Regions from separate parts of the Mesorhizobium sp. WSM4848 genome, predicted to be linked through region 1. Evidence: predicted binding sites of a transcription regulator. Region 1 holds the regulator's gene; the other holds the start of a gene.

The links. The regulator LexA, encoded in region 1, represses DNA repair genes until DNA is damaged. The targets are predictions, from matches to a motif close to TGTTCNNNNTGTGTTCNG.
Region 2: AC0L16_RS19805 (ImuA family protein) is a predicted target of LexA. The motif match lies at 1,833-1,850, and genes of this name have one in related genera.

Annotation. Positions count from the first base shown of each region.
Region 1 covers NZ_JBVVPX010000004.1:199,623-203,030, reverse strand. The annotation lists gene AC0L16_RS06470 (ComEC/Rec2 family competence protein) at 1-1,722, shown strand, start outside; gene lexA (transcriptional repressor LexA) at 1,716-2,453, opposite strand; gene AC0L16_RS06460 (molybdopterin molybdotransferase MoeA) at 2,558-3,408, opposite strand, start outside.
Region 2 covers NZ_JBVVPX010000021.1:93,366-96,773, forward strand. The annotation lists gene AC0L16_RS19790 (HpcH/HpaI aldolase/citrate lyase family protein) at 1-872, shown strand, start outside; gene AC0L16_RS19795 (DUF1737 domain-containing protein) at 899-1,105, shown strand; gene AC0L16_RS19800 (metallopeptidase family protein) at 1,266-1,688, opposite strand; gene AC0L16_RS19805 (ImuA family protein) at 1,874-2,932, shown strand; gene AC0L16_RS19810 (DUF6504 family protein) at 2,874-3,408, shown strand, end outside.

The DNA.
Region 1 (3,408 bases):
AGGCCGGACAGCTTTGACTTCTCCTTTGACAGCTATTTCGCCGGTATCGGTGCCAGTGGCTTTTTCCTCGGCAGCCCAAAGATCGTCGTTTCCGAAGAAGCACCGTTTACCGCCCGCCTTTCTTCGTCGATCGAGAAGGCGCGCGAAGCCATCGCCGACCACATCAGGGACAGCATCGGTGGTGCCGAGGGGGAGATCGCCGCTGCGCTGATCGTCGGCGTGCGGGCCGGCATCCCCGAAGCGATAAACGAATCGATGCGGCGCACCGGCATCTACCACATCATCTCCATTTCCGGCCTGCACATGGCGCTTGTCGCCGGCACCGTCATGGGATTGCTGCGCGGCGCCTTTGCGCTGTTTCCCGACTTTTCGTCGCGCCGGCCGGTCAAGAAATATGCGGCTGCTGCCGCACTCGTCTCCATCGCTGCCTATCTGATTTTTTCCGGTATCGTGGTCGCGGCTGAACGCAGCTTCATCATGCTGGCGGTAATGCTTGTAGCCGTGCTGTTCGACCGGGCGGCACTCACCATGCGCAACCTTGCGATTTCGGCCATCGCCGTCATCATCGTGTCGCCGCACGAGGTGGTCGGCGCAAGCTTCCAGATGTCCTTCGCCGCGACTGCGGCTCTCGTGGGTGCCTATGCCGGTTGGTCCGACTATCGTGCCGACAAGGCCACGGCGCCGCGCCAAAGACGGTCACCGGTCGTTTTCGTCACCCAGAAACTCGTCGCTGGGGCAGGCACCATCGCAATGACCTCCATCATTGCCGGCAGCGCCACCGCGCTCTTCGCCATCTGGCACTTCCAGCGCGTCTCGCCGCTCAGCCTGTTCGCCAATCTGGCCGTCATGCCGATCGTCACGATCGTCATGTTCCTGGCCGTCCTCAGCGCCTTGGCAATGCCTTTCGGCCTCGACGGCCCTTTCCTCTACATGATGGGCAAGGGGCTGACGGTGATGATTGCAATTTCGGGATGGATTTCGGAGCGTTCGCCGGTCGATGCAGTCGGACTGATTTCGTTGCAGTCGGTTCTGCTGGTGACGGTCGCCCTGGTCATCGCCACGATGGCGACGACATGGCTGCGGCTTGCGGCACTTCCCTTTGCGCTCGCCGGCCTGCTGACGATTTCGGGGACGCGCAACCCCGACGTGCTGATCTCGGAGGATGCGCATCTGGTGGCGCTGCCGATCGGCGGCGGCGAACTTGCCGTCAACCGGATGCGTTCGAACGAATTCACCACCGACAACTGGAAACATGCGCTGGTTTCAACGACGATCGTCGAGCCGGAGACATTCGAGAAAGGAGATGTGCAGTCCGACATCGCCGATCCGGCCGACCTGCCGCCGGGAGCGCCTTTCACCTGCACTGCCGGCCTGTGCCTCGCCCGGCATCCGTCCGGCGCGCTCATCGCGGTCGCCGACGACCGCAAAACCGCGCGGCCAGCCTGTGCCTTTGCGGATCTGATCGTCATCGACGATGCCACAGCCTATTACAAACCCTGCCGCAATCCGCTGGTTCTCGTCGTCACCAAACGGCAGCTCGCTCGCATGGGCAGCGCCGCCGTCTTCTTCGATCCGCTATCGGCGACGACGCGCGCAGAAATCCGTTTTGCCGTCAGACAGCCATACAGGCCCTGGCATGAGCAGCGGCGATTTTCGCGCGAGGCGAGGGGCCTGCCGCCCTACCGCAAAGCCGAGAAACCCAAGAAGCCTGCCGCTCAGTAACGCCGGATCAGTCCGACGAGCTTGCCCTGCACCTTGACCCGGTCCGGCCCGAAGATGCGTGTCTCGTAGGCCGGATTGGCGGCTTCCAAGGCGATCGAGGCGCCCTTGCGGCGGAACCGCTTCAGCGTCGCTTCCTCCTCGTCGACCAGAGCGACAATGATCTCGCCAGGCTGGGCCGTATCGGCGTTGCGGATGATGACCGTGTCGCCGTCGAAGATGCCGGCCTCGATCATCGAATCACCCTTGACCTCCAGCGCGTAGTGCGTGCCGCCGGTGATCATGTCCGGTGGCACCGAGATCGAATGCGTCTGGTGCTGGATGGCGTCGATCGGCACACCGGCAGCGATGCGGCCCATCACCGGTATGGAGACGGTGGCAACGACGTCGTCGTCATTGCCGGCCGCACGCATGCGCGAAGGCGCCGGCTTGATCTGGCGCCCGAGGCCGCCCTGCCCAAGGCTGCCTTGAATGACGCTCGGCGAGAATTTGCGCGCCGCATTGAGGCCCGGCGCGATCGAATCGGGCAGGCGCAGCACCTCCAGCGCGCGGGCGCGGTTGGGCAGGCGGCGAATGAAACCGCGTTCCTCCAGCGCCGTGATCAGCCGATGGATCCCCGATTTGGAGGCGAGGTCGAGCGCTTCCTTCATCTCGTCGAACGAGGGCGGAATGCCGCTTTCCTTCAGCCGCTCGTGGATGAACATCAGCAGTTCATGTTGTTTGCGTGTCAGCATCGCGACCCCCAACAGAATCAGAAAAACAAACCCAGAACAAACACTATCTGTTCCAGTTGTGTTCCGCAACCATTTAAAGTTTAATGAATGCGTTGACGTTTTGTTCAGCGTAGCATCAGCACCCTGCAGGCGGTGCCGGCCGCGCCTGCGGCAGCGAATGGTTCGCGCACGATCAGTCCGTTGGCGTCGGCCAGCATTCTGAGCATCGAGGAATCCTGGATACTGAACGGCGTTGCCTCAAGCGTGCCAGCTTCTTCCTTCACCACCGCGCGTACATAGTCCTGCCTGAGATCGTTGGCCGGCATGGCGGCGCCGAGCCGCGCCTGGCGCATGTCCTGACGGAAGGCGCGGCCGCCGAGCCGCGCCAGCAGCGGCTTCAGAAAGAGCTGCGTGCAGACCAGGCTGGCCACCGGATTGCCGGGCAGGCCTAGGCAGCGGATGTCGCCCAGCCGCCCGAACATCAGTGGCTTGCCGGGCCGCATGGCGATTTTCCAGAAATCGAGCGCCATGCCTTCGCCGGTCAGCACGTCATGGACGAGGTCGTGGTCGCCGACCGAGGCACCGCCCAGCGTGACGATGACATCGGCGCCTGCGTCGACCGCTTTTTTGACCAGCGCGGCGATCGCCTCCTTGCGGTCGGGGGCGATGCCGAGATCGAGTGCGCTGGCGCCGACCGAGCGGACCGCGGCGGCGACGCCATAGGCATTGGAGGAGATGATCTGGTCGGGGCCAAGGTCGCTGCCCGGCGGCAGCAATTCGTCGCCGGTGGCGATGATGGCGACCAGCGGCCGTTTCACCACGCTGACCTGCGGATGGTTGGCCGACGCCGCCAGCGACAATGCCGCCGGATCAAGCAGGCGGCCTTTCTCCAGCAGCATGTCGCCCTGCGAGAAATCGAGCCCGAGGCGGCGGATGTTGCGGCCTTCAACCGTCGGCGCGGTCACTTCGACCATGC
Region 2 (3,408 bases), on a different contig from region 1:
AAACCTGCCGCCCGCGCCGCTCGGTGCTTTACGTCCCGGCCTCGAACGACAAGGCGCTGGCCAAGATCTCGTCGCTGGCCTGCGATGCCGTCATCATCGATCTCGAAGATGCCGTCGCCCCGGCCGACAAGGTTTTTGCGCGCGAAAAGCTGGCTGATATTTTCGCTCGCCGCGCAAACCTGCGCTGCGAAATGGTCGTGCGCATCAACCCGCTCTCCAGCGAATGGGGCGCGGACGATTTGCTGGCGGCGGCACGCTGCGAGCCCGACGCCATCCTGCTGCCCAAGGTCGACACGCCGCGCGACGTCCTGGAAGCCGGCGACGTCCTCGACGACAATTTTTCACCCGACGAGGTGAAGCTATGGGCGATGATCGAGACGCCCAAGGCGCTGCTCAACATCGGCCCGATTGCCGAGCTTGGCCGCGATCCGGCCTCGCGGCTGGTCTGTTTCGTTGCCGGAACGAACGACCTGGTCAAGGACACCGGCATTCTCGCCACGCCCGACCGGCGCTATCTCACACCATGGCTGATGCTGATGGTGCTCGCCGCGCGCGCCGGTGGCCTCGACCTGCTCGACGGTGTCTTCAACGATTTTCGCGATCTGGACGCTTTTGCGAGCGAATGCACGCAAGCAGCCGCCATGGGGTTCGACGGCAAGTCGCTGATCCATCCGGCCCAGATCGATGCCGCGAACCGCGCCTTTGCGCCATCTGCCGAAGCCGTGGCCGAGGCGCGTGCGGTCAAGGATGCCTTCGCGCTTGCCGAAAATGCCGGCAGGCAAGTCATTGCGCTGAATGGAAAGATGCTCGAACGGCTGCATCTGGCGCAGGCCGAGAAACTGCTGGCGAAGGCGGCCGCCATCGGGGCATGATCAGCCACTCACCACAGGAATGAAAAATGAAACTCTACCGCTTTCTGTCCGGCCCGGACGATTCCAGCTTCTGCCACAAGGTGACGGCGGCGCTGAACAAGGGCTGGCACCTGTTCGGCTCGCCGACCTATTGCTACGACAAGCAAACCAAGACCATGCGCTGCGGCCAGGCCGTGGTGAAGGATGTCGAGGGCCAGGAATACGGCCCTGGCACCAAGCTCAGCGATTGGTGATTTGCAAAGCTCGACGCAGGGTGTGTTGAGATTCAGGTCAGGCCGCGCCGAGAATGGTAGTTTCCGAGAACCGGAGCGGAGCGTACTTTTGGGTACGTGAGCACCGGAAGCGCAGGGAACTGCCGTTCGCAGGCCGGCATCACCTGAATATCAGCACAGCCTACTCGGCTGCCTCTTCGATCCGCTCCATATCATCGTCCGACAGGCCGAAATGGTGGCCGATCTCGTGGATCAGCACATGGGTGACGATATCGCCCAGCGTCTCCTCGTTCTCGGCCCAGTAGTCGAGGATGGCGCGGCGGTAGAGCGTGACGCGGTTCGGCCCCTCGCCGGTCTGCGGATTCCAGCGCTCGGCGATGCCGCGCCCCTCGAACAGGCCGAGCAGGTCGAAAGGCGTTTCCAGCGACAAATCGTCCATGATCTCGTCGGTCGGGAATTCGGCGATCTGGATGACGATCTCGCCGGTCAGCTTGCGAAACTCCTCCGGCAGATGGGCATATGCCTCCAGCGCCAGGAACTCCATTTCCTCCATCGACGGCGAAAGCTGGTCGTGCCAGGTGCGGGTCTTGTAGATGCGGGCCATGCGTTGTCCTTCTGATCCCGGCATATAGGCTTTCGCGCCGGACTCGGCAATTGGCCGGGTTGCCGTCCACGCGCGGCAGGAATAAATTCCCCATGACTGCGCCCATGACTCCGCTTGACTCTTCGGCCGCCCTCTGGAATCTATTAGAACATAACAGGAACAATTGTGAGTGGAAGCTGACCGTCATGGCGACAAGCGCCGTGGCGCGGGAGACTGTTTTTGCCCTGCGCCGCCAGATCGCGAAGATCGAGGGAACGCTGCCCGAGCGCCTGCAGGCGCCGGCCGGCGCTCCCGTTGATGCGGATGTCCAGTGTCCAACAGCTGACGTCACGCCCAAAAATATCACGCCCAAAAATCTGACAATCGTCCGCCGCGGCCTCGCCGTGGCGCCGCCCGATGCGTTTCTGCGCACCGGCGCCGAAGCTCTCGATACTGCGCTCGGCGGCGGCCTGCCGAAGGCGGCGCTGAGCGAGATCCATGGCGCCGCGACCCGCGATGCCGGAGCCGTCGCCGGCTTTGCCCTGTCGCTCGTCAGCCTGATCCTCAAACAGGGGCCGCGACTGCCGATCCTGTGGATCGGCACCGCGGAAATCTTCCGTGAGGCCGGCTTCCCCTATGCCACAGGGCTTCATCGCCTTTTCGGCATCGAGCCGGAGCAATTGCTGTTTTCCGAGGCGCCAAGGCTCCTCGACGCGCTGTGGACCGCCGAGGAGGCCGCCCGGATGACCGCGCTCGCCGCCGTCTTCCTCGAAATCCGCGGCAGTCCGCAGCGGCTGGACCTCACCGCGACGCGGCGGCTGCACGCCCGGGCACAGAGCGCCGGTCGGCCGGTGTTTTTGCTGCGCCAGGCCGGCGAACCCGAGCCGACGGCGGCACCCGTCCGCCTCGTCCTGTCGGCGGCGCCGTCGGCACCGCGCCAGACGATCGCCGGGCCGCTCGCCGGCTCGATCGGCCGTCCCGCCTTCACCGTCAGCATCGGCAAGAGCCGCACCGCCTTGCCAGGACAATTCACACTGGAGTGGAACCCCGATGAACGCAGTTTCGAGGAAAGAAGGGCTAGGGAAGGACGGCAAGAACGGACAGCGAATCCTGTCCCTGTGGTTTCCGCATCTCGCCGCGGAAAGGATCCTGCGCCAGCGTCTGGGGCGGTCCTGGCGTTCGCGGCCGTCGGATCACCTGCCGCTGGTGATCAGCCATCGCCAGGCGAACGCGCAGCGCATCGCCGCCCTCGACGAGCGGGCTGAGGCGCTTCACCTGAAGCGCGGCATGGGCATAGCCGACGCGCGCGCCATGCATCCGTCGATCGACGTCGTGCAAGCCGATCCCGAGGCCGACCGCCGCCTGCTCGAAAGCCTCGCCGACTGGTGCGACCGCTACACCCCGCTGGTGGCGATCGACGCAGCCGATGGCCTGTTCCTCGACGTCACCGGCTGCACCCATCTTTTCGGTGGCGAACGGGCGATGCTGGACGACATCCTGTCGCGCTTTTTCCATCAGGGTTTCGATGTCCGCGCCGGCCTTGCCGCCACACCGGGTGCAGCCTGGGCGGCAGCGCGGTTTTCTGGTGACCGCATCGTCCCCGGTGGCGAGGAGGAGGCGCTTCTCGCACCCTTGCCGCTGGCGGCGCTGCGCATCGAGCCTGACATCCGCGCCAGCCTGGAAAGCGTCGGCCTGCGCACGGCGGGGGCCGTCATGGCAGCACCGCGCGCGCCGCTCGCCC